One region of the Pseudoalteromonas sp. RWi3 genome, then DNA from elsewhere that is predicted to be linked to it. Evidence: riboswitches for the same ligand, from Rfam matches in the RefSeq annotation. Region 1 holds a riboswitch; the other holds the start of a gene.
The links. Region 1 has a riboswitch for cobalamin ahead of ACFI4Z_RS06965 (ABC transporter ATP-binding protein). Riboswitches for the same ligand answer to the same signal wherever they lie in the genome.

Region 1 (15,075 bases):
ACTATAACTTCACTGAATCAGTGGTGTATGGTATCGGTTCTGGTGTTGGTTGGGCGCTAGCAATTACTTTACTTGCTGGTATTCGTGAGAAAATGAAATATTCAGACGTGCCAGACGGCTTACGTGGTTTAGGTATTACCTTCATCACTGTTGGTCTAATGGGTCTTGGCTTTATGTCATTCTCTGGTATTTCACTTTAAAAGGTAGCGAGGATAAATCATGAGTAATGAGATTTTCTTAGGCGTTGGTGTTTTCATCGCTATCGTTGTACTACTAGTTTTAGTTATCATTGGTGCTAAATCTAAGTTAGTTGCAAGCGGTGACATCATCATCGGCGTAAATGGCGATCCAGATAAAGCCATTAAAACATCAGCAGGTAGTAAACTATTAGGTGCACTATCTGATTCAGGTATTTTCGTATCGTCTGCATGTGGTGGCGGTGGCTCTTGTGGTCAGTGTCGTGTTCACATTCATTCAGGTGGTGGTGATATCTTACCAACTGAACTTGACCATATCTCTAAAGGTGAAGCCCGTGAAGGCTGTCGTTTAGCGTGTCAGGTAAATGTTAAAAATGACATGGAAATTGAACTTGAAGAGTCAATTTTCGGTGTTAAAAAATGGGATTGTGAAGTTATCTCTAACGATAACAAAGCAACATTCATTAAAGAGCTTAAACTGCAAATACCTGATGGTGAATCAGTACCGTTCCGTGCTGGTGGTTACATTCAAATTGAAGCCCCTGCGCATCACGTTAAATACGCTGATTTCGATGTACCAGAAGAGTATCGTGGCGACTGGAACCATTTTGGTTTCTTCAAGCTGGAGTCAAAAGTAGACGAAGAAACTATTCGTGCTTACTCAATGGCTAACTATCCAGAAGAAGAAGGCATCATCATGCTTAACGTGCGTATTGCTACGCCGCCGCCAAGAGATTTAAGCTTACCTTGTGGTAAAATGTCATCGTACATTTGGTCACTTAAAGAAGGTGATAAAGTAACTATCTCAGGTCCATTCGGTGAGTTCTTCGCGAAAGAAACTGACGCTGAAATGGTATTTGTTGGTGGTGGTGCTGGTATGGCGCCAATGCGTTCACATATCTTTGACCAACTTAAGCGTTTAAACTCCAAGCGTAAGATGAGTTTCTGGTATGGTGCACGTTCTAAGCGTGAGATGTTCTACGTAGAAGACTTTGACGGCTTAGCGTCTGAAAACGATAACTTCGTATGGCACACTGCACTTTCAGATCCACAACCTGAAGATAACTGGGAAGGCTATACAGGCTTTATCCATAACGTGTTATTTGAGAACTATCTTAAAGATCACGAAGCGCCAGAAGATTGTGAGTTCTACATGTGTGGTCCTCCAATGATGAACGCTGCGGTTATCACTATGTTGAAAGACTTAGGTGTTGAAGACGAAAATATCTTACTAGATGATTTCGGTGGCTAACACTGATACCAAAACACGTTAGTTTTGGTTAGAATATAAGCCTCGTAACAATGTTTGTTACGAGGCTTTTTTTATTTCAAATTTTAAGTAGGCTGCCATGAATAAAGTATTTCACCCGCAGGCACTCGTTGCCTTTTTGTTTATTTTTCTCACTCTATTCATATCAGGTTGTGGTCAAAGTGATGAGCCTAAAGAGCTCTACCTTGAGGGCAGAACCATGGGGACGACTTATCACATCAAAGCATATGCAAAACAAGAAAAGTTGGACTCGCTTAATTTACTCCCAGAGGTCGAAAAATTGCTAAAAGGCGTGAATCAATCCATGTCGACCTATATTAAAGATTCAGAGATAAATAACTTTAATCGCATACCTGCAGGCCAAGTCATGCCGATTAGCGCTGATTTTAGAGCGGTTGTCGCAGAGTCTATTCGTTTAGGTGAGTCGACAAAAACATTAGATGTCACCATGGGGCCATTAATTGATTTATGGGGATTTGGTCCTGATAAAAAGCCAACTAAACGCCCAACGGACGAAGAATTAGCTAACATGATAGCTAAAATAGGTGTTGATAAATTAAAACTGACTGAGCAGGGGTTAGCAAAAACGATTGACGGCTTAGAGCTCTCGTTTTCTGCGACAGCAAAAGGATATGGTATTGATAAAGTAGCAGAGCTACTTGAAAGCCACGGCATAACTGATTACATGGTTGAAATAGGTGGTGAGCTGCGTATTTCTGGTAAAAAGCCGAATGCTAAAGAGTGGCGTATCGCTATTGAGCAACCTGACGCCGAGCCGGGTACGCGAAAGGTACACCGTATTTTAGCGCCAGGTAATAATGGTATGGCTACATCGGGTGATTATCGCATTTTTTATGAAATGGATGGTGTGACTTACAGCCACTTAATTGACCCTGTCACAGGTATGCCAACCCGACATGATTTGGTATCGGTTACTGTATTGCACCCCTCAGCGATGACAGCTGATGGGCTTGCTACTGCATTGACTATTATGGGCATGGATAAAGCCCAAGCGTATGCAGAAAAAAATGATTTAGCGGTCTATCTTATTGCTAAATCGAAGGATGGTTTAGTGACTTATTCGAGCCCTGCTTTTAAACCCTATTTGTAGCCAAGCGCAAAGCGGTTTATAATACACACAGCTCAATATTGATTGAGCGTTATTTTATTGCTGAACAACAGGGGCTAAGCAATGTCACTTTTTCTTCTTACTTTTGGTTTACTTATATTAATTGTCGCAGCAATGGCAATTGGCATGATAATGCAGAAAAAATCTATGGCTAGTAGCTGTGGTGGTCTAGGCTCAGTAGGTATTGATAAAGCCTGCGATTGTGATGACCCATGTGATAAGCGTAAAAAGCGCATGGCAAAAGAGCAAGTTTGGAAAGAAAACCAAATTTTATAAGCTCAGAATTATTTTATAAAAAGCGCCTTTTTAAAACAGGCGCTTTTTTTGTCCTTTTTAAAGTGATAATCCATGCAGCCTTTTTCAGCTAAAGTATATTTTTTACGTCACGGCGAGCTTGAGCAGCAAAATGTATTAGCGGGGCGTAGCGACTTTGAGTTGAGCAAAAAGGGTGTTCAGCAGTTAGAAGATGCAGTTGTTGGGCTTTGCGATATCACCACTGTAACAAGCTCTCCCTTGAAGCGTTGTAAACTATTTGCTCAACAGTTAGCAAATACTCGCCAACTCCCACTCAATATAGACATTACAATTGCAGAGTATGATTTTGGTGATTGGGATGGGCAAAGCTATGAAGCACTTTGGCAGCAAGCCAGCTCACCGACAATTGGAGACTTTTGGCAAAATCCTTGGCAAGTTACCCCACCTAATGGCGAGCCAATGAGCGTGTTTTATAACCGAGTTGAAACGTGGTGGCAGCAATTGTTAGCGACAATAACGACACAAAATGCAGGTGCACATTTGGTAATAACCCACGCTGGCGTTATGAAACAAATATTAGCATTTGTTTGTCAGCTCCCGCGTGAATCTCTTATTAGCCAAAATGTGTTTTCAATCCCTTATGCTGGTCTTATTTGTGTTGATGTTTTCATTGATGAACAAGGTGAAGCTTGGCCTAAAATTGTTTTTTAGTATGATTTTAGCCATCTAGAAAGATATTAATTGAAATATAAACTCACCCGCCCATAATAGGGGGGTATTTAGGAATGAGGTGTAAGTCCTCAACTGTTCCCGCAACTGTAAGTCACAACCGTGATAAGTCAGATACTAAATACGTATAACTTATTTTATTCATTGAGCGGGTAAACTCACTTTTTTCACATGCATTTTGCGTGTGTCTATTGTATTGGGTTTTGCGCGTGCTAGCAGAGATTAACATTGCAGACACCAATACCACTTCTTACAGTCAATAAACTATCTTGGGCTGTTGCTAATATACCCATTTTAAAAAATATAAATATCAGCATTGAACAAGGTAAATTTATAGGATTACTTGGGCCTAATGGTGCGGGTAAGTCGAGTTTATTGCGCTGTCTGTATCGGTTTAACAAACCAACCACTGGTCAAGTGCTCCTTGGCTCGCATGATATTTGGCAATTAAGTGCGGATAATTTTGCAAAGCAAGTTGCCGTGGTTTTACAAGAAACCCCCTCACAATTTAACCTATCTTTGTATGATGTAGTGAGTCTAGGGTTAACCCCGCATAAACGCCTTTTTAGTGGTACTACACAAAGTGATAAGCAGCTAATTCACCAAGCGATAAAACAAGTAGGATTAACTGAGCACACTAACCAAACATTTGATTCGCTCTCTGGTGGTGAAAAACAGCGAGCTTTAATTGCTCGTGCCATAGTGCAAAGGCCGCAGCTTTTGATCATGGATGAGCCTACCAGCCACCTTGATGTAAAATATCAAATTCAATTAATGGAATTAGCTAAATCACTCGGGGTAACCGTGTTGGCGTCGTTTCATGATTTAAATTTGGCGGCCAGCTTGTGTGATGAACTATTAGTTATAGATCACGGCGAAATAGTGGCTTCTGGCACACCGGAGCAGGTCATAACAGAGAGCATGCTGAGCGATGTATTTGGTGTCTGCGCGCAAGTTACTGCGCATCCGCAAAGTAAAGCGCAATCCATTCCGCATATAACGTATTTCTATGGTTATCAATCAGGAGCGCAGCATGCCACTGAAAAATAACCTAGCATTACTATTCACCATTGTATTAAGCGTACTGAGTATTTTTGCAGCGTTGAGCTTTGGTGCTGCCCCCAGTAAGTTTATTGATGTGTACCACAGTGTAATTGGTCAGTGGTTTGGCCAAGGAAGTGACTCGTTCATGGAGCGGATCATTTGGCAGTTACGTTTTCCGCGTACTTTATTAGCTTTCCTGGCTGGCTCAGGACTCGCAATTGCAGGGCTTATTTTGCAAACTGTGACTCGTAATCCATTAGCTGATCCTTATTTATTTGGTATTTCATCTGGGGCTTCATTTGGGGTGGTGTGTTTTATTACCTTCACTGGTATCAGTGCTGGATTTTCAATGTCGCTAGCTGCCTTTGTGGGTAGCATGTTGACCATGTGCTTATTGATATTTGTTGCAGGGCGTAGAGGCTCAGCTCAGGTTGAAACCATGTTATTAGCAGGGGTTGCATTGTCATTTTTATTTAGTGCGTTCACTAGTCTGCTGCTTTATTTTAGCGATCCACAAGCTATCACCGCAATTTTATTTTGGACCTTAGGTAGCTTTGCAGGAGCGCAATGGCAAGCTCTTTGGTTGCCAGCTTTAGTCATCATCAGCTGTATGGTTTTATTAATGAGTTTTAGGCGTCAACTCAATGCCATGTTGTTGGGTGATGAAAGCGCCGCGACCTTGGGTATTCCTGTGCAGCGCTTTCGCTTATTAATGTTGCTGTTAAGTTCATTGATCACTGCAGTGCTAGTCGCATTATGCGGTGGAATTGGATTTGTAGGCTTAATGATCCCACACATAGTGCGATTTTTTGTATCTCAAGGAACCTTAACAGGCCTTGCGATGACTGCACTCGTTGGCGGTACATTTATGGTCTGGGTAGATGTGCTCTCGCGTATTGTGATGAGCAACCAAGAGCTACCAATCGGGGTGATCACCTCAGCTATCGGCAGTGTGTTCTTTTTATCTTTACTATGCTTTCGTAAAAAGGTGTATCAATAATGCATTCTATTAAAGCACTCAACACGCAATTTGATACGCTGATCAGCGATAAAATAAATCAAAAAACTAAACCGCTAGGGGCACTGGGTTTACTTGAACCACTTGCACTGCAATTGGTGAGTATTTTTAGCCAAGGTATTACTACACAAAGTGCGTTTTTAGATTTTCAACCAGCGATAAATCAGCCCACATTAATTGTGTTTGCCGGCGACCATGGTGTTGCAGCGCAAGGAGTGTCAATTGCCCCTAGTGAAGTTACTGCACAAATGGTCGCTAATTTTGCTGCGGGTGGCGCGGCAATTAATGTGTTTTGCAATCAGCTAGGCTGGCAGCTAGAAGTGGTTGATTGCGGTACTTTAACTAAACTACCTAATGCGGGTATTCGTGATTGCCGTTTAGGGGATATAACCGAGCCGCTGAATCAACACATGGCTATGAGTATCGATCAGGTACAGCAAGGGTTTAGTAATGCAAAACAACTAGTATTAGAGCTGAGCAAGAATGGCTGTAATACTCTAGCCTTAGGTGAGATGGGCATAGGTAATACCACTAGTGCAGCCGCGATTATGGCGGCGATGCTAAAACTCCCTGCCAGCGAATGCGTGGGTAAAGGTACCGGCGTAAGCGATGAGGTGATTGCACGCAAAGTAAAGGTTGTGGAGCAAGCACTGCTGTTACACAAAACTCAGCTAGATGATCCAATCACATTACTTGCAGCTGTTGGTGGCTTTGAAATAGTGCATATTGTCGGGGCTATGCTCAGTGGCGCAGAGCAACAAATGGCAGTGCTGGTTGATGGCTTTATTTGTACCGCTGCAGCTTTAGTTGCGATTGCAATTAACCCCAATGTAAAAGCCTATTTAATATTTACGCATAGCTCAAACGAGCAAGGTCATAGCAAAATGTTGGCCCATTTAAAAATTAGGCCTTTGCAGCAACTCGATTTGCGTTTAGGCGAAGGTACTGGCGCCGCATTAAGCTTACCCTTGTTACAAAGTGCACTGGGTTTTTATAATAAAATGGCAAGTTTCGCCGACGCGGCTGTAGATGATGTGGTGTGAGTGATGATCCAAGCACAAGCACGTATCACGCAATGGCAATTGCTCCAATTAGCGGTTAGCTTTTTAACCCGCATCCCGGTAAAGCTTCGTTTTGAGGTAACATCTCAGCACTTAAATCAAGCCAGCCGCTACTTTGCGTTAGTAGGTTTAGGGCTTGGTTTAGTACATGCTTTGTTGTTTTACTGCCTGCAATTTATATTACCTGTATCAATATGTGTGCTGTTAGTAATGGCACTTAGCTTACTCATCACAAGCGCATTTCATGAAGATGGCTGGGCTGATGTATGGGATGGTTTTGGTGGTGGTTGGCAGGTATCGCAAAAGCTTAATATTATGAAAGACAGCCGTTTAGGTTCATACGGCGCGGCGGCACTTATTATTATATTGATGCTGAAATATCAAAGTTTAGTGATATTAAGTGAACACAGTGGTGTGTTGTTATTTGCTATCATTGCAGGGCAATGCTTAAGCCGTGTTGTTGCGACCAGTATCATTTTTAGCATGGATTATGTCAGCGAAGATGCCAGCGCAAAAGTAAAACCATTGGCTATGCACTTATCTAAAACCAGCTTAGTCACTTTACTATTAACGGCAGCACTTTTATTTGCCGCTACGTTGATTTTCCAGCTTGTCACGTGGCAGGCATTAGTAATTATAACCCTGACTTTAGTATTCGTACGTTTGATGGTTATGCATTGGTTTAAACGCCAACTAGGCGGTTATACCGGTGATTGCTTAGGGGCAGCGCAGCAACTTAGTGAGGTGAGTATTTATATATCCCTCATTAGTATAATGACGAGTAGCGCTCAATGAACGCTAAGCATACCTTAATTCTCGGTGGTGCCCGCAGTGGTAAAAGTCGCTTTGCTGAGCAATTAGCAGCAAGCACTGAAAAACCCGTAATATACATCGCTACCGCACAAAGCCATGATGATGAAATGCAAGCGCGTATTCATCGTCATCAGCAGCAGCGCCCAGCACACTGGCAGCTAATTGAAGAGCCAATAGCGCTTGCAGACACCTTACTTGCCTACAGCAAAGCTGATAACTGTATTTTAGTTGATTGCCTTACACTGTGGCTCAGTAACTGTTTATGCCATGATGATAACTGCTGGGCGCAGCAAAAACAGGCCTTGCTTGGCGTGCTGAGCGAGCTCCCAGGACAGGTTATTTTTGTTAGTAACGAAGTCGGGCATGGCATTGTGCCGCTTGGGCAATTAAGCCGAGACTTTGTTGATCAGTCAGGCTGGTTACACCAGGCAATGGCTGCAGAGGTTGCTCGGGTTGAATTTATAATGGCAGGCTTGCCGCTCACTTTAAAAAGTAGCTAATAATGAAAACAATAATGATCCAAGGCACCACATCAGATGCCGGTAAAAGTACATTGGTTGCAGCTTTGTGCCGAGTGTTTGCCGAGCAAGGTGTAAGTGTTGCGCCGTTTAAGCCACAAAACATGGCACTTAATAGCGCAGTAACCGAAGACGGTGGCGAAATAGGCCGTGCTCAAGCGTTACAAGCAATCGCGGCAAAGGTTGCCCCAAGAATCGATTTTAATCCGGTACTGCTTAAACCTAATAGTGATACGGGTGCCCAAGTGATCATTCATGGCAAAGCAATTAGTAATATGGAAGCGGGTGCTTATCACGATTATAAAAAAGTCGCGATGGATGCTGTGCTCACCTCACAAAAAAGATTAAGTCAAGAGTTTGAACTACTGGTTGTGGAAGGCGCAGGGAGCCCCGCAGAAATCAACCTACGTGCAGGCGATATTGCTAATATGGGTTACGCTGAAGCGGTGGATTGCCCAGTCATTATTATTGCCGATATTGATAAAGGCGGGGTATTTGCGCACTTAGTGGGGACCTTGGCATTGCTGAGCGAGTCAGAGCAAGCGCGAGTACAAGGCTTTGTCATCAATCGTTTTCGTGGCGATATTGCACTGCTTCAAGGTGGCCTTGATTGGCTCGAAGAGTACACGGGCAAACCCGTGCTTGGCGTATTACCTTATTTGCATGATCTGGCCTTAGATGCGGAAGACGCGGTTGCTATTGATAACACAGTAACGCAAGCCAAAGTCAGCATTGCGGTGTTATTGTTGCCGCATATTAGTAATCATACCGACTTTGATGCGCTGCGGTTAAACCCACAAATAGATATAAATTACGTGCGCCACACACAGCCTATTCCCAATGTTGATCTAATTATTATCCCGGGCAGTAAAAATGTGATCAGTGATTTAGCCTTTTTAAAAAATGAAGGCTGGGAGGAGCAAATTAAGCGCCACCTTCGCTATGGCGGAAAAGTGCTGGGTATTTGCGGCGGCTTGCAAATGTTAGGCACCGATATTTACGACACAGCGGGGGTGGAGTCAAGCACCCAGCATTGTAAAGGGTTAGCGCTGGGTGATTTTACTACTCAATTAGGTGTTGAAAAAGTACTGACGCAAGCATCGGCTGTTATCCACTTAAATGGCGGTGAAGCCCAAGTAACAGGGTATGAAATTCACGCAGGACAAAGCCGTGGCCCTGCACTTGAACAGCCTTTACTAAAATTTACCACACACCCGCAAAATGTGACTCATGATGGTTTTATATCAGAAGATAACAGCATAGCAGGCACTTACTTACATGGCCTATTTGATAGCAGTGCAGCAAGCCAATTAATACTCGACTGGGTGCTACCAAACAGTGATATTGAGCAACAAATAGATATAAACACACATCGTGAGCAGCAACTAACGCGTTTGGCAGATATGTGCAAACAACATTTAGATATTCCACAAATTACTAAAATTTACCAAAGCTGGTAAGGAGCAAGCAGATGAGCGATACAAATAACGACAAACACCAACAGCGCCAACAAAAAGTAAAAGACAAAGTGGACGAGCGTATTGCTGCGGCGCAAACAGAAAAAGGCATTTTTCAGGTGATCACTGGCAATGGCAAAGGCAAGTCTACCTCAGGGTTTGGCACAGTAACTCGCTGTGTTGGCCATGGAATGAAAGCCGCTGTGTGCCAATTTATAAAAGGCACATGGCCGTGTGGTGAGCGCAACTTATTACAAGGTGCGGGCGTTGAATTTGCCATTATGAACACCGGATTTACTTGGGAAACACAAAATAAAGAGTCGGATACCGCTGCCGCTCAAGCTACATGGCAAGAAGCAAAACGTATGTTAAACGACGAATCAATTAACCTGGTTTTACTTGATGAAATAACTTACATGATCACTTATGGCTACATTGATTTAGAAGAAGCGCTAGAGGTCATAGCCAATCGTCCGCCGATGCAGTCATTGATAGTAACAGGGCGTGGCGCACACCGTAAATTAACAGATCTTGCAGACACTGTAAGCGAAGTGCGTAATGTTAAACACGCATTTGACGCAGGCGTAAAAGCGCAAATAGGGTTTGATTACTAATGTGGGTATTAAGGCTCGCATTATTTGTTGTACTAGGCTTGGTAAGTACCAAGCTTTTGGCTAAACCTAATAAGCAACAACTAAGAATCGTAGCCCTTGCTCCGCATATCGTTGAAAACCTTTATACCATTGGCGCCGGCGAGCAAATAGTGGGAACAGTTGAGTATGCTGACTTTCCAAAGTCGGCGAACGCAATCCCCCGTTTAGGGGGCCATCAAGGGATTCAAATTGAAAAGCTGTTAGCGCTTAAACCTGATTTGGTTCTGGCATGGAAAACAGGCAGTAAAGCAAACGATTTAGCCTTGATAGAACGTATGGGTGTTAAGGTCTTGTACAGTGAAGCCAATGAAGTCGATGAAGTGCCACAGGAGCTGCTACGACTAGGTAAGTTAACTGGCCGCGAAAAGGCGGCAGAACTTGCCGCGCATGAATTTCAGCAACAGCTAGGCGCTATTAAAGCCAAACAACAAGGCAAAGCCAGTGTTGCTGTGTTTTATCAATTATGGCCAGAGCCGATGATGACGGTGAGTAAAAATACTTGGATTAATCAACTTATTGAGATTTGCCATGGCAGTAACGTGTTTGCCAATAGCCGCACCGACTATCCGCTTATAAGTATTGAAAACGTTATCGTTGCTAAGCCTGAGGTGATTATTCTTCCAGAAGAAAAATCAAAAACTAAACAGCCGGTTATTGATTGGCAGCAATGGCCTGAAGTGCCTGCAGTGAAGCATAATCAATTTATTCAAGTAAATGCAGATTTACTACACAGATTCACTACCCGCATGCTTGATGGGCTAGATGAACTCTGTGATAAAATAGACCAAACAAGAGCCGTTTTAAAGGATGTACAATGAGTCAGTGGCAAACATTTCTACAAACCGAGTGCGCCAAATCTTATATGCAAGACACGCTTGCCTATGTTGCTCAAAGGCGTAGTGAAGGAATTGCAGTCTACCCACCAGAGCAGCAGGTTTTTAGTGCCTTTGAAGCAACTGAGCTTGACGATATTAAAGTGGTTATTTTAGGGCAAGACCCATACCACGGTGAAGGACAAGCTCATGGGTTGTGTTTTTCAGTTCTGCCAGAAGTAACTAAACTGCCACCATCACTGAAAAATATCTATAAAGAGCTCGCCACTGATATTACAGGTTTCACAGTACCGCAACATGGTCACTTGCAAAGCTGGGCTAAGCAAGGCGTATTTTTATTAAATACCGTACTGACAGTGGAACAAGGGCAAGCGCACTCTCATAAGCATTTAGGGTGGGAGCAATTTACCGATAACGTGATTAATCATATTAATAATCATACCACTGGTGTGGTGTTTATTTTGTGGGGCGCGCATGCGCAAAAGAAGGGCAAAGGCATAGATGCTGCCAAGCACTTTGTGTTAAATGGCCCACACCCATCACCGCTTTCAGCACATCGGGGCTTTTTTGGCTGTCAGCACTTTTCTAAAACGAATAAGTTACTTGAGCAGCAAGGTAAAGCCGCTATTAACTGGCAAGTGTAAGAATTAAAAAAGGCCGTTAGCTATAAAGCATGCGGCCTTTATTAATATTAAAAGTCTAACTCATCAACTGCAATATCGTCTGCAAAATAGTCTAACTCCTGTAGTTCTTTGCGTAAACGTTGCTTATCTTTCAATGCTTCGATCTCACGCCATTTTCTCTTTTTATTTTTTTGAGAGGTCTTTTTTGTTGTACTAGGACCTTCTAATATTTCTAAAATATCATCTAGGCTATCCATGAACTTCTCCTATTGAATTTTGAACCTCGGAAATACCTATACCACAGGCCTAACTAAAATAGAATAAAAAAGTGACATTAATGTTACAGTAATGTGATGCCTATATTAATTAAATTAATTTAAAAAATAAAAAAACGCCACAAAGGTGGCATTTTTTAAAGTAAGTATTTATTCACTTACATGGTAATTAATTACATTGCTTTAAAACGGGCTTCTAGCTGTTCCTGAGCATCAGCAAATGAGCGAATTCCTTCAGCTAACTTTTCAGTCGCCATGGCATCTTGGTTATGTAACCAACGGAATTGCGTTTCTGTTAGGGGCTCAGGTTTTGGCTCTTTAGGAATATCACTTTCAAGCAAGTATTCTTGTGCACCTTCAAGGTTGCCTAAATCTTCTAAAAGGTTAGGGCTAATAGTAAGCTTATCACAACCTGTTAGGGCAATAATTTCGCCGGTGTTACGGAAGCTTGCGCCCATAACTACGGTTTTATAATCATGGCGTTTGTAAAATTCAAAAATGCTACGCACAGATTGCACACCTGGATCTTGCAATGGATCTGTTGGTTTTTCCATGCCATTAGCAACGTGCCAATCTAAAATACGGCCCACGAACGGCGAGATTAAAAATACGTTTGCATCGGCACATGCGCGGGCTTGGGCGTCGCTAAACAATAAAGTAAGGTTACATTTAGTGCCTTCTTTTTCTAATTGCTCAGCGGCTTTAATACCTTCCCATGTAGAAGCGACTTTAATTAAAATTTTATCTTTGCTCACACCTTCTTTTTCATACAAGCTAAGTAAAGTGTGTGCTTTATTAATTGTTGCTTGGGTGTCAAACGAAAGGCGCGCATCTACTTCAGTAGAGATATAACCTGGTACAATTTCGCTGATTTCCTTACCAAGTAATACGGCAAAGTAATCACATGCTAACTCAAGTTGTTGAGCGGCATCTTGCTCGGTTTCTTTTGCATAGCTCCACGCTTTATCTAAATAAGGTTTATAAGCTTCAATCTCGCTCGCTTTTAATAAAAGCGATGGGTTTGTGGTGGCATCTTCTGGTTGATGCTTTTTGATCGCTTCAATATCGCCAGTGTCGGCTACAATAGATGAATGTTGTTTTAGCCTTTGTAGAGCTGAAGTCATTTGCTTTCCTCATTCCAAGCAAGTTAAAAGAAAATCTACACCCTTAATATACTTTGTTCATACTGCAACAGTGTGACAATGCTTGATAGGTCTTATGTCCTTATCAATTAAAAAACGGCGGCGTATGAATTTTTTAAGGGAGGATTTATTTAAACAAAACGTGCTTTTCGTTTCATTTAATGTTGAAATTGACATTAAATAATTTACAAGTCAATAGCTAACTATGATCACTGTTATTTCACCTGCAAAAAATCTTGATTACGACACGCCACCGGCAACCGATAAGTTCACTCAGCCTGAATTACTCGAGCACAGCGAAGAGCTTATGAAAGTATGCCGTAAACTAACACCGGCACAAATTGGTAGCTTAATGAAAATTAGCGATAAGCTCTCAGGGCTAAACGCAGCGCGTTTTAGCGAATGGTCGCAACCATTTACCACTGGTAACGCTAAACAAGCTGTACTGGCTTTCAATGGTGATGTATACGGCGGCTTAGACGCTGGTACTTTAAATGAAGGCGAGCTTGATTATGCACAAAGCCACTTACGTATATTGTCCGGACTATATGGCCTATTAAAGCCGTTAGATTTAATGCAAGCGTACCGTTTAGAAATGGGCACTAAGCTTGAAAATACTCGCGGTAAAAACTTATATGAGTTTTGGGGCAGTGTTATTGCGCAAAAACTAAATACAGTTTTAGCTGAGCAAGATAGCCAGTACTTAGTTAACCTTGCGTCTAATGAGTACTTTAAAGCGGTTGATAAAAAAACCTTAAACACACAAATCATCACGCCACATTTTAAAGACTGCAAAAATGGCCAATATAAAATAATTAGCTTTTACGCTAAAAAGGCGCGAGGTTTAATGGCACGCTACATCATTGAAAATAAAGTAACGCAATTAAGCCAGCTCAAAGAGTTTACCGTTGATGGTTACTACTTCAGTGAAGAGGCAACACAAAAAGAGCTTGAACCTGTATTTTTACGCGACGAGCAAAGTTAGCTTTAATGACGATATTAATTTAAAACCACGCTATTGCGTGGTTTTTTCATTTTTGGCGCTTATTTTGCAATCACCTAATTATTATTAAAGAACTTTCAGGACTTAGGCATGCTAAAAATACCGTCAATCAGTGAAGCAGAGAAACTCATCGAAGAGAAGCTTGGGGGGTGGGTTGATATTGTAATCAGTCATATTCCTAATTTTATAGTCGCAGTCATCATCGCGATTATCTTTTCTATTTTGGCCCGCTTTTTAGGGTCTATGATGCGCAATTTATTACGTCGCTCATTGGACTCAAATCAAATAGCAGATTTAATGGCCTCTATTTTTAAGATGATTATCTTGTGCGTAGGTTTGTTTGTTGCGCTGGATTTTGTAGGACTCAAAGGCACGGTTACGTCTTTACTTGCAGGTGCCGGTATTGTTGGCTTAGCTATTGGTTTTGCATTTCAAGATATGACCGAAAACTTGATTGCAGGTATTGCAATGGGGATACGTAAGCCCTTTAAAACTGGGGATGTAATCAAGACTGATGATGTGTTTGGCACAGTAAAAGCAATTAACTTACGTAATACCTTAGTTGAGAATTTTTATGGGCAATTAAATTTAGTGCCTAACAAAATATTGTTTCGCAATGTTTTACTTAATTACAGTACGTTGGGGGTTAGGCGTATAGAGGTACCTGTCGGGATTTCATACGGTGATGACCCAGAACACGCCGCTGAAGTTATTGTTAAAAAGATTAACGAGTTCGACTTTGTAATAAAACAAGATGAAACTGCTGTTTATGCATCTGGATTCGGTGATAGCAGTGTGAATTTATTACTTTGGTTTTGGATAAAATACCCTGGTGAAGCTGACTTTATGACAGTTAGACACAAAGCAATTGTCGCTGTAAAACAAGCATTAGGAGAGGCTGATATAAGTATTCCATTCCCAATTCGAACTTTGGATTTTGGTATCAAAGGGGGTGAAAAGCTCGATGCCATGATCAGTGAAAAGTGCCTGAACTCAGAATAATAAATGGCTTTAGGCTTATTGTACTAACAGGTAATATTTACCTGCCAATAGTG
Region 2 (15,075 bases), 200 kb from region 1:
TTCAATAAAAGAGCTGGTTAAAAAGTCAGACCCAGATGTACTGAACGCAATTTCCAAACCAGGAAATGGTGTACTGGCAAAGCGCATCGCCCAATAATTACCTTCATCATTATTGCTAAGAGTCGGTTTTTGTTTAGCGAAAATACCGGTAAGTTGCCAGTTACCAATGAATGAGAGAAAACTTGGCCCATCATATTGAGTATTAGCACGGTTAACTCTAATACCTTTCATGGGAGCTGCATTATTTGAAAGTAGTAGGGCGTTATCATTACTTGGCCCCCACCAGTGACTTACCTGCTCGGCGCTAATTGACCAGTCAGCAATCAGGACCGCTAAATAGCTGCCCTGATTATTTATGTATTTATTATCAAGCGCCTCATCTGCATAATTTACGCTGACTTTAGCGCTAACTCTATTACCAGTGATAGAGCCATAACTGCTTACTCCGCTTGTTTGCTGATTACGACTGCCAAAACTTTGCTGTAAACTTGTATCGCTATTGAAGTGTGCTTTAACACCTGAGCTGGTGCCTTGCTTCGCATTTGCGAGGGCATGCTTTACATGTTGTAAAGCAAACTGGCTTTGCACAGATAAACTATCAAGATTGACATTTTTTAGGTCGCGAGCAATACCTTGCCACATTAAAGGGTAGCTATTAATCGGTTGCTTAATGACACCTTGATTAAAGAGCATTTCAATTGAAGCACGTAAAAGTGGATCATCTCCCTCAATCCACGGCCCTGCTAAACTTGGTAAAGAAAGTGAGAGTAATGCGGCACAACTGGCAAGTTTAGTTAACTTCATCCGTGTAATTTTTCCTCTAAAGCTTTGACTACAATTGGGCTGACAAACTCACTAACATCGCCTTTATGGCGCGCCACTTCTTTAACAAGTGTTGAGGAGATAAATGAATTCTTTTCTGCGGGGGTTAAAAATACACTTTCTAAATCAGGGTTTAGTCGTCTATTCATATTCGCTAATTGAAATTCATAATCAAAATCTGATACTGCACGAATTCCACGGATCAACACATTTGCGTTGTGCTCGCGAGCAAGATCAGCAAGTAAACCTGAAAAACCAATAACACTCACATTTTCAATATGATTTAAAAGGCTGTTAGCCAATGCAACTCGCTCTGCCAAACTAAAGCAAGGTTTTTTACTGGGGTTGTTCGCAATAGCTACAATCACAGTATCAAACATTTTTGCTGCGCGTTGAATTAAATCTGTGTGACCATTGGTTAATGGGTCAAAGGTACCCGGGTAAATTGCTGTGACTTTCATAGAACTTAGCTTAGTGTTATTTTGTTGGTTATATTAGCAGTGTTTGCAGTGCAAATCAGCCCTCTTACTTATTCAGCCTTTGCGTAAAGTTAGTTTAATTCATTTTCACTTATGTAAATGTTGATTTTAAGATAGAAATTTTCATGGTGGTGTTTTATTCGAATGGATTTGTATATACTGCGCCGCTAATATTAATTGCGTAAACTTTGAGCATTTGCTTTAAAAAATCTAGAGTAGCCTAATATGAGTACCAAGGACAAAATAATTAAGACCAGCATTGCGCTGTTTAATGAGCACGGGGAACGTGCAATCACAACAAACCATATTGCTTCTCACATGGGGATCAGCCCCGGCAATCTTTATTATCATTTTAAAAATAAAGAAGACATTATTCGTCATATATTTGCTTTATACAGTGAGCACCTTCATACCCAGTTTAGCCCTGTAGATGAAAATACAGATGGCTTTGTTCAATTAAGTGGTTACCTTGATGCCTTGTTTGAATTAATGTGGAGGTTCCATTTCTTCTACGATAATTTAGGTGACATTTTGTCGCGCGACGATGAACTTAAAAAGAATTACATCGAGTTTCAAGCCGCGCTCTTAACTCAAGTACGTGGCATAATTATTAGCTTACGTGATAGTGGTTTAATGGAGCTTAACGACGAAGATGCCACTGAACTTGCACATATGCTAAAGTTGACCGTGAGCTTTTGGACGCCTTACATTAAAGCGCGTCGTTTAAGTGGGGAGCTCGCTCAGCAAGATATTTATAAAGGTATTTTAAAAGTGCTTATGCTTTTTAAAGCGTATGCCGCCGAGCAAAGTATTCCTAAGTTGACCCAGCTAAAAGAGAAATACACCAAACTTGCGCAACAAACTATACCTGCTTAATTCAAACTAAGCTATGCGGTACTTGTTTATTTCCTAGACGTTAGATTTTTTGCTATAATCGCGCGCCCAGCACGTGGGTGCGTGAATTCTTAAATTGCCAAACGAGTAAACTATGCTTAAATTTATCGTCAAACTTCATCCTGAAATAGCTATTAAGAGCCGTTCAGTTCGTAAACGTTTTACAAAAGTGTTAGAAAATAACATTAAAATCGTGCTACGAAAGCTAGACGAGAAAGTGCAGGTTAAAAATAACTGGGATAATATTTCGGTTGTCACAAAAAGTGATAGTGCGCAGATGCGCCTTGACTTTATCGACGGTTTGCAACGAATTCCAGGCATCGTTCAGTTTATTGAAGTAACAGAAACCCAGTACGATAACCTTCATGATATTTACGAAATTGCGTATGACTTAATTGGCCACACCATTGCAGGCAAATCATTTTGCGTGCGTTGTAAACGCCAAGGTAAACATGAATTCACCTCTACAGATGTTGAACGCTATGTCGGAGGCGGGCTAAACCAGCATGTTGAAGGTGCTCGCGTACAACTTAGTCGCCCTGAAGTGACTATCCGCATCGAAATTAAAGATGATAAAGCCTACATTGTTACGCAAACTCACTTTGGTATGGCAGGCTTCCCATTACCTACGCAAGAGGATGTGCTATCACTTATGTCAGGTGGTTTTGATTCGGGTGTTGCTAGTTACCAAATGATCCGTAAAGGTGCGCGCACTCACTTCTTATTCTTCAACTTAGGTGGTGCCGCCCACGAGATTGGCGTAAAGCAAGCCAGCTACTACATTTGGAAGCAGTTTAGCTCTACACACAAGGTAAAGTTTGTTAGTGTAGACTTTGAGCCTGTGGTTGCTGAAATTCTTGAAAACGTTGAAAACAGCCAAATGGGTGTAGTGCTTAAGCGAATGATGATGCGTGCTGGTAGCAAAATAGCCGAGAAAATGGGTGTTCAAGCACTAGTCACCGGTGAAAGTATTGGTCAAGTTTCAAGTCAAACCTTGGCTAACTTAAGCGTGATTGATCGTGTAACAGAAACGCTAATTTTGCGCCCGCTCATTCAGCACGATAAACAAGAAATTATCAATATTGCACGTAAAATCGGCACAGCAGAAATGGCTGAAACTATGCCAGAGTATTGTGGTGTAATTTCTAAAAAGCCGACTGTTAAAGCAAAAGTACAAGTCATTGAAGCAGAAGAACAAAAGTTCGATTTTGATGTGCTTGATACCGTTGTTAGCAATGCACGTGTGATGGATATTCGTGATATCGATGTAGAAGCCAAGCAAGAACTTAAAGAGGCTGAATCAGTATCCGAGCTTCCCGCAGGAGCTGTTGTTTTAGATATTCGTTCACCAGAAGAAGAAGATGCAAATCCGTTAGAGATTGACGGTACTGAGGTTGTGCATTTACCCTTTTTCCGCTTAGCAACTAAGTTTGGGGATTTACCGCAAGATAAAGACTACTACTTGTATTGTGCAAAAGGGGTAATGAGTCAATTACAAGCCCTTATAATGCATGAAAACGGCTTTGCTAATGTAAAAGTCTATCGCCCATAACGAGTACAGCAACTTATTGTGAAAGCGCGAATTAATTCGCGCTTTTTTTATGCCTGATTACATCCAAGTAATATTGATTGTATGGTGTTTTTATACCGAACAACTCAGCTTGTTGGCAAATATAGCCGCACATAGCATCAATTTCAGTAGGGCGATTATGCATAATATCCTGATGCATGGATGAAAAGTTATTTGCAGTCGCACTCATTACCTTATAAGCGCTTTCTAATGAGTAAGGTAGTGTTACAGCAATGCCAAGTTTATTGGCTACTAAGCAAGCTTCGCTGAGTAAGTTGAAAATATCACTGTTGTATTTAGGTGAGTTAAGCTCTCCATTTTTCACATTATAAAATCCACTTAGTGGATTAATCGCTATATTTATTAATAATTTCTGCCAGCGAATAGTGTCAATCTGCTTGCTGTAGCTAAGGTCAGGAATTGCGCAAAGAGTTGATACCAATTCGCAATATTGTTGATCGGCAGGGCTATTATAGGCCCCTAAAATACTCTCGCCGTTTCCAGTATGTATCACCGTTGTTGAGTTTGCCTTGAAGCCCGCTAATCGTGTTGTTAAAAAATAAATAGGTTGGTTATTTAATGTGTTGTTCATAATAGGCGCTAAATCAGTCATCCCATTATGAGATAAAACCACTTTACATGCATCATTTAGGTAAGGGGATAATTGACTTAAAGCAATCTCAACTTGGTACGCTTTAACCGCAATAATAACAATGTCAATATTGGTTAAGCAGGCTAAGTGCTGATTATTGAGAGTTTTAATATTGATTAAATATTTGCCACTGCTGCCTTGATAATAATATTGCTTGCCTGACTTTTCGCTACGGGTGATTAAAGTTACATGGTTTGAAGTACTTAAAAAATAACTATATAACAGCCCTATAGCGCCATCACCCACAATAACAACATTACTCATGGCTCGGCTTTTTTCCAATATGAAATGCTAACTTGATAACAAAATAACTGGCGGCCCCAGCAAAGTCAGCAATAAAATCGGCCACAGAGGCTTGGCGGTAAGGGAGCATACCTTGCATTACTTCAATGGCAGCACCATATCCGGCAAGCAAAAATATTTGCACCCATAAAGGTAGTTTAAATGCTTTGTCCATTACGACAGCAAGGGCAAAAAAGATTCCAAAGTGAGCTACTTTATCAACATGCGGAAATAAGCTTGCAGCGCCTTTTATTTCTTTGGCAAATAAAAAAGTAAAGGCCACTATGCTGACTAAAAAGAGTACTTGATAAACACGCCGAGTCACAAAAAATCCTAAATTGGCTATAAATAGAGCCACAGTATATCAAACTAATTTTGCATCGCACCTGAACGATATGCAGAAATATGTAAAGATTTATAATTTTGGCGTTATAATCCCAAGCATATTAATTTTTTAAATCTTGTTAGGAGAGACGAATGCCTTCTTTTGATATTGTATCTGAAGTAGAAATGAACGAAGCACAAAATGCGGTTGATAATGCAAAACGTGAACTTGATACCCGCTTTGACTTTAGAGGCGTTGACGCATCAATTGAACTTAACGACAAAACCATCAAATTAAAAGCAGAAGCTGATTCACAAGTTCTACAGTTATTTGATATTTTAGCGAACAAAATTTCAAAACGTGGAATGGATGTATCAAGCCTTGAGTTGCAAGATATTTCGCGTGCAGGTAAAAACGTGTTTCGTAATGTCGCGCTTAAGCAAGGTATTGAAAAAGACGTAGCTAAAAAAGTGGTTAAAGCAATTAAAGACTCAAAAGTAAAAGTACAAGCCGCTATCCAAGGTGAAGAAGTACGTGTAACAGGCAAAAAGCGTGATGATTTGCAAGAAGCTATGCAAGTTGTTCGTAGTGCTGATTTAGGTCAACCATTCCAGTTTAAAAACTTTAGAGATTAAAAACTTAGCAGCGAGCACTGAGTTTATCCAGCTACACTGTTTATTTTTAAATATTATTGAAGCCAAATGACTTTTTGTTGTTTGGCTTTTGTATTTTTGTACTTATGCTTACTCGTAGCTCGAATATTTAGAAGTATAGCCGTCCATTGACATTTATCCGTAAAATCATCACAATAGCGACCTATTTTCAAGGTGCTTACTAAATACTAAGGTATAGGTTTCAAGGTATTGAAATTTTTAGTGAGATAATCGGGAAGTTGGTGCGTAGCCATGAAGACTATAATCCCAACACTGCCCCCGCAACGGTAATGCAAGTGCTAAGCACACGCTGAGTCCGGAGACCGGCCTTGGAGTAATTTACTATTTGCGTGTGCGGTGGGCACAGGCTTGGGGATATCATGCTAACTAAATCTACTCTAGGCGTAGCTATCGCAGCTGCGTTATCATTTTCAGTGTCTGCTGAACAACAACCTATTGAACATATTACGGTTTCTGCTAATAAGTTTGAACAAAACATTAATGATGTACTTGCCAGTGTCACGGTGATTGACCGTGCTGACATTGAATCAAGCTATGTACGTGACCTACCAAGCTTGTTATCTAAAGAAGCCGGTTTTCAAATCAATGCAAATGGCGGCTTTGGTCAAAATGCAGGGTTGTCTTTACGCGGCGCAAGCTCACGCCATACACTTATTTTAATTGATGGGGTTCGCACAGGTTCTGCTACGCTTGGCTATAAGAGTATTAATAATATTCCACTTAATAGCATTGAAAGAGTCGAGATAATAAAAGGTTCACGTGCAGCTGTTTATGGATCTGATGCGCTAGCGGGGGTAATAAACATTATCACCCGAAAAGCACAAAACACGACGATCGACCTTACTGTAGGTTCCGATTCTTATAAACAGTTACAGCTTGCAACCAGTGGGCAGGTTAGCGATGTTGATATTGCTTTAAATGCCGGTTATGAAAAAACCGATGGCTTTGACGTATTGCAAGGGTTGGCGCCTGATGAAGATGGTTTTGAAAATAAAAACATTGGCTTTAATATCGCATATCAAGATGAGTATTTAGGTACATTTTTAGCCCAGGGGCAGTATGCTCAAGGGGAGGCTAGCTATGACAGTGCTTATAGTCCCGCTGACAGTACCGTTGAGCAAGGTGAATTTGAGAATTATCAAACATCATTAGGCTGGAAAAAAACGTTTGAAAACAACAGCCACTCGATCGATATTGCCACTTCAAACGACAGCTCTGATGATTCAAGAGTGAGTTATACCGGCGATACGGTTGTTGATAAGTTTGAAACTGAGCGTGAGCAAATTGATTACAATGGTCAATATTTTTTAAATCAAGTTTTGACTTTGAGTGGTGGTTTAAACTGGTATAAAGACCAAATAAACACAAGTTCAGGCAGTTATTTAAAAGACAGCCGTGAAGTGTTTGCAGCTTTTGCTGGTGCTTATTACGATGATGAGCAGGTGCTTGCTAATTTAACGCTCCGTCAAGATGATGATCAGCAGTTTGGTAATGAAACAACTTACACAGCCGCTGTGGGTTACCATCTAAACGATATAGCAACGTTTAGAGTGAGCCAAAGCACAGGTTTTAAATCACCTTCGTTTAACGATCTTTACTACCCAGGTTCAGGCAATCCAGCCCTAACCCCTGAGACTTCTGATAACCAAGAGCTTGGTTTATCACTAAACGTGAAAGACATTAGCTTAGATGTGGCAATTTTTAGAAGTGACATTGAGAATAAAATTGCTTGGGCACCTAATGCAGCTGGTAAGTGGGTACCTACCAATATTAATCAAGCACGCCATGAAGGGGTTGAATTTAGCTTTATTCAACAGGTATTTGGCTTTGATCACGCATTCAATATGACTTACTTATCTGCTGATGATACACAAACGGGTGAATCGCTGACTTATGTTTCTAAGCAAAGTATAAATTGGTCGCTTAATAAAGCGTGGGGTGCATTTGATGCTGGCCTTGAAATGCAATACCGTGGTGATCGCCGTGGTAAATTAACTCAATTACCCTCTTATACGCTGTGGAATCTAGTGGGTCATTATCAAGCAACGGATAACTTAACTGTGTCGCTGCGTGTAGAGAATCTATTTGATAGAAGCTACAGCGCGGTTGATGCATATGGTAAAGATGTTGATGGCGATTATATAAATGACGAAATTTATTACTACAACACCGCAGAGCGTCGTGTGTTTGTTGGAGCCCAATACCAGTTCTAATAGTAAGGAAAATTAGCACTGAGTTTAAAGCTCGCCACCTACTTGGCGAGCTTTATTTACTTTAATTTATCAGCATAAAGTTGCTCAAACTTTTTAAGTTTAGGTGCAATCAATATACTGCAATATCCTTGGTTTGGATTTTCGTTGTAGTAATCTTGGTGGTATTGTTCTGCCGAGTAAAAATGACTCGCTGCGCTTACTTCGGTAACAATTGGTTCACTGATCTGTTTCTGCAATTCATTGATCATTGCAGTTACTTGTACGTGTTGCTGCTCATCATGATAATAAATTACGCTGCGATACTGGGTGCCAACATCGTTACCTTGACGGTTTAGTTGGGTAGCATCATGCAGAGTAAAAAACATCTCTAGTAACGTGTTGTAGCTTATTTGGTTTACATCAAATTCAAGCTGAACAACTTCTGCATGACCTGAGAGTCCAGTGCATATCTGTTTGTAAGTAGGGTTATCTGTTTCGCCACCAGTATAGCCAGAGCTTACGTTTATTACGCCTTTTACACGGCGAAAAGCAGCATCAATACACCAAAAACAGCCTCCACCAAACGTGGCTACTTCAATTTTTTTGCTCATTAGTTACTCCCAAAAACGTTAAATCGCTAACATGTTTTAGCCTAACAGAAGAACGGTGATAGCAGGGCTTTATTTCATGGATTAGATAGAGCAAGGAAAGGACAGAAGCGTTGCAGCATAGTGCTGCAACGCTATATGTGACTTACATTTCTTTAAGCGGCTTTTCAGCTTCTTGTTGATTAAGTTTTTGTTGTAAAAACTCTGGTGACTGAGTATTACGTGCAAGCGCAGAGTAAGCCGCAGGCACAATAAACAGAGTCAGTAAGGTCGCAACAATGACCCCTGTAAATACCACAACACCTATTACCATTCTACTTTCAGCGCCAGGGCCACTGGCTAACACTAACGGCACTGAACTCATAACCGTGGTTAATGAAGTCATGATGATAGGGCGTAAGCGCTGTGTTGCCGCTTGAACAATAGCCTCACTGAACTCAACGCCTTTATCTCGCAATTGGTTGGTGAATTCGACAATCAAAATACCATTTTTAGCACTGAGACCAATCAGCATGACAATACCAATTTGGCTATAAATATTAAGGGTTAAACCTGTATACCATAGTCCAAACAGCGCCCCTACCAAACCAAGAGGGACCGTTAGCATAATGACAAATGGGTGAACAAAGCTCTCAAATTGTGCTGCAAGCACCAAAAAGGTCACTGTTAATGCCAAAATGAATACATACGTCATGGCAGATGCGCCTTCATAAAACAGTTGAGATTCACCTTTATAATCTACGGCACCGTCTATGTCGTTCTCTTCTGCTGCGACTTTGTTTAAGAAATTAAGCGCTTCTTCTAAAGTGTAACCATCTGCTAAATTTGCACTCAAAGTAATAGAGCGCATGCGGTTGTAGCGGTTTAATCGTGATGCAGTCGCTTCTTCTTTTAGGCTAATAATACTATCTAGTGGGACTAACTCACCGCTACGCGATTTCAAATAGATATTTGAAATATCAGTAGGGTCGGTAAAGTCAGCTTTGGTTCCTTTTAGAATGACATCGTACTCCTCACCTCGGTCAATAAAGGTCGTCGCTCGACGTTGACCAAGCATGGTTTCAAGCGTACGGCCAATATCAGAAACGGATACACCGAGATCCGCAGCCTTATTTTTATCGATGTTGATCAAAAACTGCGGGAAGGTTTCTTTATAATCATGGTCAATACGAACTAAGCCTGGGTTCTTCTCTGCTCGTTCAATGATTCTGTCGCGCCAATCAGCTATCTGTGCGTAGTCATTGCCCTGTAATACAAACTCAATAGGGCGAGATGAGCCACCACCGCCAATGCCGCGGCGCATTATAGCAAAAGCGCGTACGTCAGTGACTTCTCTCATCTTGCCACTTATTTCACCCATCACCTCCCAAGTTGAACGCTTGCGCTCATCCCAGTCAGCCATGCCAATAATTGCAACACCACCATTGCCACCCCAGCCCGGAACTCGCACAAGTACGCGGCTTAGTTCGCCTGACTCAGAGTATGGTAAGAGGCGATCCTCTATCTTCGCCATATTGGCGGCGTTATTTTCATAACTAGCGCCTTCAGGGCCACTCATCATAATAAAAAAGGTGCCTCGGTCTTCTTTCGGCGTGAGCTCTGATGGCACTTGTTGATACAGCATAAAGCTTGCTAAACCAGCCAATACCATGGTTATTATTAAGCTCCACTTTCTTGCCATATTTGATCTCAGTGAATTACTGTAGGCATGTTCTATTTTGCCAAAAAGGAGATCCATTTTTTGGCTGAATTTACTCTCTTTTTCGGATGATTTGAGAACTTTTGAACATAATGCAGGGGAGAGCGTTAATGCAGTAATACTGGAAAAGAATACAGCTGCACTTACGGCCATAGCAAACTCAGTGAATAATGCACCAATACGGCCATCCATAAACACTAAAGGAACAAAAACAGAGATAAGCACTAAGGTTGTTGCAACAATCGCAAACCCTACTTCACGGGCACCACGATAAGCAGCTAAAAGTGGTGGTTCTCCTAGCTCAATTCTACGATGAATGTTTTCAAGCATAACAATCGCATCATCCACTACGAGTCCGATTGCTAGCACTAACGCTAACAGTGTGAGCAAGTTAATAGAGTAACCCATTGCGAGTAAAAACATAAAACTACCCACTAGCGCTACGGGGACCGTAATTGCAGGAATAAGCGTCGCGCGTATATTACCCAAGAAAAGATAAATAACTAATACGACCAATGCCATTGAAATTGCTAAAGTACGGTATACCTCATCAATTGACTCTTTGATGAAGATGGAAGAATCATAGCTGTCTTCAATCGTCGTACCTTCAGGCAGGTTACGCTTTATTTTTTCAAGTTCAGCGCGTGCGTTGTCAACCACGGTTAAGGTGTTTGCTTTTGCTTGCTTGACAATACCTAAACCAATCATGTTTCGGCCATTACCACGGAATAGGCTTTCATCATCGGCGGCTTCAAGGTGTACATCGGCCACTTCACCTAGGCGAACTAAGTAGCCATCTTCGCCTCGCTTGATGACTAGGTTTCTAAAATCTTGCTGGTCTTTGTAGCTACGCGCTGTGCGAACGGTGAAGTCGCGATCGATGGATTCAATCTCACCGGCTGGTAATTCAACGTTTTCAGTACGAAGCGTATTTTCTATATCACTTGAAGTAATACCTCGCGCTGCCATTGCTTGGCGGTTTAGCCACACTTTCATGGCATATTTACGTTCACCACCAACACGAACATTGGATACACCATCCACAACAGCTAAGCGGTCAACAATATAGCGTTGTGCATAATCTGAAAGCTGTAATGAGTCCATGGTTGTACTGTTAAGGACGAACCAAGCGATAGGGCTCTCATCACTGTTTGATTTTGACACTTCAGGCGGGCGCACTTGCTCTGGCAGACTATCTAGCGCACGAGCAACACGTTCTCTTACATCATTGGATGCAGCATCAATGTCGCGGCTAATATTAAACTCAATAGTGATATTAGAGCGGCCATTACGGCTCGATGAGTTAATACTTTTTATACCTTCAATACCTGAGATACGGTTTTCCAGTACTTGGGTTATTTTGGTTTCGATAATTTCAGCTGACGCCCCAGTGTAACTCGTGCTCACACTCACTATAGGTGATTCTATATCTGGGTATTCGCGCAGTGGTAGCATTGAAAATGCCACTAAACCGAAAGTCAGTAGTAATAAGTTAATAACGATCGCAAAGACAGGGCGTTTGACGCTGGTATCAGTAATTTTCACTGTTTACCCCTTTACTGTGACTTTGCTACCAGAACGAATTTTAATAATTCCTTCTGTTACGACCTGTTGACCATCATTGAGGCCTTCATCAATCGCTACCCAGCCGTTGTGTCGGCCGGTAACATGCACTTCTACTTTTGTAGCAACACCTTCGGTTATTTGGAATACGTAGTGTCTATCTTGCTGTGGGATAATGGCCTTTTCAGGCACCATTAGTGCTTTATTAGTGCTTAATTGTAAGGCAGTTTTTAAAAGCATACCTGGGCGTAATAAACCAGATTCATTAACAAAGCTCGCAGTGACTTCAATGCTGCGTGTGACAGAATCTATACGTGAACTTATGTGGGTTACTTGACCTGAAAATGTTTTATCGGGGTAAGCATCATTTTGTGTCATCACTTTCATACCAAGTCCCAGCTGGGCTAAGTATTTTTCTGGGACTTTAAAATCAACCTTAATAATACTGATGTCATCTAAACTGGTTAAAACCGTACTACTATTTACAAAGGCACCTACTGAAATAAGGCGTTTGCCTAAAACACCAGAAAACGGTGCAGTTATAGTCATTTCGGCGAGTTTAGTTTTTGCATTTTGCAGTTGTGTTTTGGTAGCATCAACGCGAGACAACTGTTCTTCAAGCAATGATTTAGCGGTGGCTTGAGAGCGAGAAAGTTCAGTTAACCTTGCAAGTTGGCGTTCCTCTTCGCGTAAATTAATAGCAAGCTCTTTGACTGTGAGTTGCTCTTGCTGAGATTGTAATTGGGCAAGTTTTTGCCCTTTATCAACGCGATCTCCGTCGGTAAAGTAAATGTCAGTTACGTAGTCGCTTTGCGCGCTGTTAATATAAACTGCTTGATTCGCACGGGCACTCCCGATAGCCTCGATAAGTATCGGGTTTTCTTGAGTGGTTACCGTATGAGCTGTTACTTTTGTTGCTGTTGCTTTGTAACCTAATTGTTCACCCTGACTGCTTGGCAAATAAAGGTACACACACAACCCGATCAACACAGTGATAATGAATGGAAATAATGCTTTGCCTGACTGCTTTAAATACATCTTATTTTTACCGAAAGATTAATTACCACTAGTGTACGAAATAACGGCGTAAAAAGACTGCCCGTGTATCTCAGAAATCTGTCAGTTAGCCGTAAAACCGCTCGCTGTCCCTTTTTTGAAAAGGATAAGTTACAACGATGAAGATGAAAACTGGTTGTGAACGATGTCGTAAAATTCGTAAATTAGTAATTTGGGCTATAATTATGTTTGTTTTTTATATGATTTATTATGATGGTTAAACACGCAATGTTATGTTTAAAGCTTCGCTCAGAGGGTTCAAAAAATGGAATTGAAATTCTGTTAGTTGGCTCATTTGGCCTTGTGTTTATTATGCTGGTCAATTTACTTCGTCCAGGTACGATTAGTATAATAGAAATATTTTTGGTGAGTGTGAGCCTTGTTGCTGTGTTTATTGGCTTTTTAAAGACACAAGAGCCATTTTACAGCTTAATTATTACCGAGCAGCTACTTACGTATCATCATAAGTATGGCTCATGGTCATTAAATAGAGAAAACCTACACCATAGCGGAATACCTAAAGCGGAGCATGGACTTGAATACCTTGAGTTAAATGCTGTAGGCATTAAACTTAGGGATACGGATGATTTTTTAATGGATATTTCACCGCGGCTAGCGGGTAAACTATTAATAGAACAACGCCACCTATTTATGCAGGTTGTTCAAAAACATTGCAAAAATGGCAATTGCCCATCAGAATGGTTGGTAGAAGACAATAATTATACATCTTTAAACGGTCGCAAATTTAATGGATTAATTGCAATGTTCGCAAATCGAATGCGACATTTGCAGCAATTAACAGGGTATGACTTGCTGTTGCCTGCCAGTGTATTAGATAGAAGTATTTGGGATTTTAGCCATGGCCTAAACAGTTGGCAGCAAAACCCCAAACTCTTTATTCAATCTCAGTTAAAAGGCTAAGAACGCCTAATTAGACGTCAGTAGGATAATGCGATGAGTCAAGATAGATCATTTATTAAAAGTGGAAGAAATACGATTATCCACAAAGAGAAAAAGCTCGATTTAGTGATCGTAAACTCTGAAACTCAACCTAAAATTAAAGTTACTCAAAATGGTTTAGAACCATTCAAAGAAGAACTGCCAAAAAATCGCCGCGAAGCAAAAGAGCGTTACCTTGATATGGTTTATATTAGTAGTGCAGATGTATTTGGCGAAGAAAAACGACTGCTATTCATACAAGCCTTGGATGGTCGAGAATACAAAGTAGATTACAGTAAAGTTGGCACAAAGCTATTCGTACGTATCCATCAAGATAGTTATATGTAATCTTCTGCATAACTGGCATTGTTGTTGCTTATTATCTGAGTAAAGAATGTAGCTTAAATAATCGCGCTACATAACTATATGAATGAAGATGAGGAAACATTGCATGAGAGTTCTTTTCACTATACTTCCAGTTGTTGCCTTGCTCAGTGCTTGTGGTGGCTCAGGTGGTGGGAATGATAATCCCGATGTGGCTGCATCGGTCAACGCAGGGATAGATCAGCAAGTTATTGAAAAGAGCGAATTTACTCTAACGGCGATAGGCTCACCTGCAAATGGAACGTTTTCTTGGCAAAGAATTAATGGGCCCGCTGTTGAAGGATTACCTGCTGATGGCGATGAACAAACCTTAACAGCGCCAGATGTAAAGACGGACAGCCAACTACTATTACGGGTTAACTACCAAACAGCAGACGGTCAGTTAGTCAGTGATGACGTTATGATTGATATTGTCTCGAATAACCAACTACCCGAGGCGGTTGTTACACAAATTGCGCCCGCAGAATTACCTTCAGATTATAAAGACACTATTACGTTGAGCGGTGCTGAGTCATCAGATCCCGATGAAAATGGTGCTATTAATAGTTACCGTTGGCAGCAAATCTCAGGTCCAACTGTCGCGGTCGATAGCTACAATAATGAGACCATCAGTTTTTCTCACCCTCTGTTAGATGTAAACACAACTTTAGTGTGGCAGCTAACCGTCATTGATGATGAAGGGGGAGAAGCGAGTATTCAATATAATCATAAATTAAACAGAACAGATAAAGTGGTTATTGCTAATGCGGGGGCTGATCAAACTGTAAATGAGGTTGAACTTGTCACGCTCGACGCAACTGCAAGTGAAACCGTCACCGAAACTTTCTCCTGTCATTGGGAACAAACTGTTGGCAGCGTTACTTTGGCAAATAAAGAACAATGTATTACATCGTTTACCGCACCAAAAACCGAATCTGTTAATACGTTTAGTTTTGA

Region 2: it holds a riboswitch for cobalamin, as region 1 does, so the genes downstream of both, ACFI4Z_RS06100 (TonB-dependent receptor domain-containing protein) here and ACFI4Z_RS06965 (ABC transporter ATP-binding protein) in region 1, are expected to answer to the same signal.

Annotation. Positions count from the first base shown of each region.
Region 1 is NZ_JBHNYL010000003.1:256,123-271,197, forward strand. Features, by position in the region: gene nqrE (NADH:ubiquinone reductase (Na(+)-transporting) subunit E) at 1-200, shown strand, start outside; gene nqrF (NADH:ubiquinone reductase (Na(+)-transporting) subunit F) at 220-1,449, shown strand; gene ACFI4Z_RS06950 (FAD:protein FMN transferase) at 1,547-2,578, shown strand; gene nqrM ((Na+)-NQR maturation NqrM) at 2,660-2,872, shown strand; gene ACFI4Z_RS06960 (histidine phosphatase family protein) at 2,945-3,562, shown strand; cobalamin riboswitch at 3,590-3,716, shown strand; gene ACFI4Z_RS06965 (ABC transporter ATP-binding protein) at 3,809-4,630, shown strand; gene ACFI4Z_RS06970 (FecCD family ABC transporter permease) at 4,614-5,624, shown strand; gene cobT (nicotinate-nucleotide--dimethylbenzimidazole phosphoribosyltransferase) at 5,624-6,685, shown strand; gene ACFI4Z_RS06980 (adenosylcobinamide-GDP ribazoletransferase) at 6,689-7,498, shown strand; gene cobU (bifunctional adenosylcobinamide kinase/adenosylcobinamide-phosphate guanylyltransferase) at 7,495-8,016, shown strand; gene ACFI4Z_RS06990 (cobyric acid synthase) at 8,019-9,494, shown strand; gene cobO (cob(I)yrinic acid a,c-diamide adenosyltransferase) at 9,506-10,105, shown strand; gene ACFI4Z_RS07000 (cobalamin-binding protein) at 10,105-10,962, shown strand; gene ung (uracil-DNA glycosylase) at 10,959-11,621, shown strand; gene ACFI4Z_RS07010 (DUF3545 family protein) at 11,669-11,857, opposite strand; gene tal (transaldolase) at 12,049-12,999, opposite strand; gene yaaA (peroxide stress protein YaaA) at 13,223-14,002, shown strand; gene ACFI4Z_RS07025 (mechanosensitive ion channel family protein) at 14,111-15,022, shown strand.
Region 2 is NZ_JBHNYL010000003.1:55,418-70,492, forward strand. Features, by position in the region: gene ACFI4Z_RS06065 (capsule assembly Wzi family protein) at 1-804, opposite strand, end outside; gene coaD (pantetheine-phosphate adenylyltransferase) at 801-1,283, opposite strand; gene ACFI4Z_RS06075 (TetR/AcrR family transcriptional regulator) at 1,527-2,177, shown strand; gene thiI (tRNA uracil 4-sulfurtransferase ThiI) at 2,290-3,747, shown strand; gene ACFI4Z_RS06085 (ketopantoate reductase family protein) at 3,779-4,681, opposite strand; gene ACFI4Z_RS06090 (VanZ family protein) at 4,674-5,024, opposite strand; gene ACFI4Z_RS06095 (YajQ family cyclic di-GMP-binding protein) at 5,177-5,659, shown strand; cobalamin riboswitch at 5,866-6,023, shown strand; gene ACFI4Z_RS06100 (TonB-dependent receptor domain-containing protein) at 6,058-7,911, shown strand; gene msrA (peptide-methionine (S)-S-oxide reductase MsrA) at 7,968-8,501, opposite strand; gene ACFI4Z_RS06110 (efflux RND transporter permease subunit) at 8,644-11,742, opposite strand; gene ACFI4Z_RS06115 (efflux RND transporter periplasmic adaptor subunit) at 11,746-12,798, opposite strand; gene ACFI4Z_RS06120 (DUF2982 domain-containing protein) at 13,030-13,737, shown strand; gene ACFI4Z_RS06125 (hypothetical protein) at 13,771-14,103, shown strand; gene ACFI4Z_RS06130 (Lcl C-terminal domain-containing protein) at 14,207-15,075, shown strand, end outside.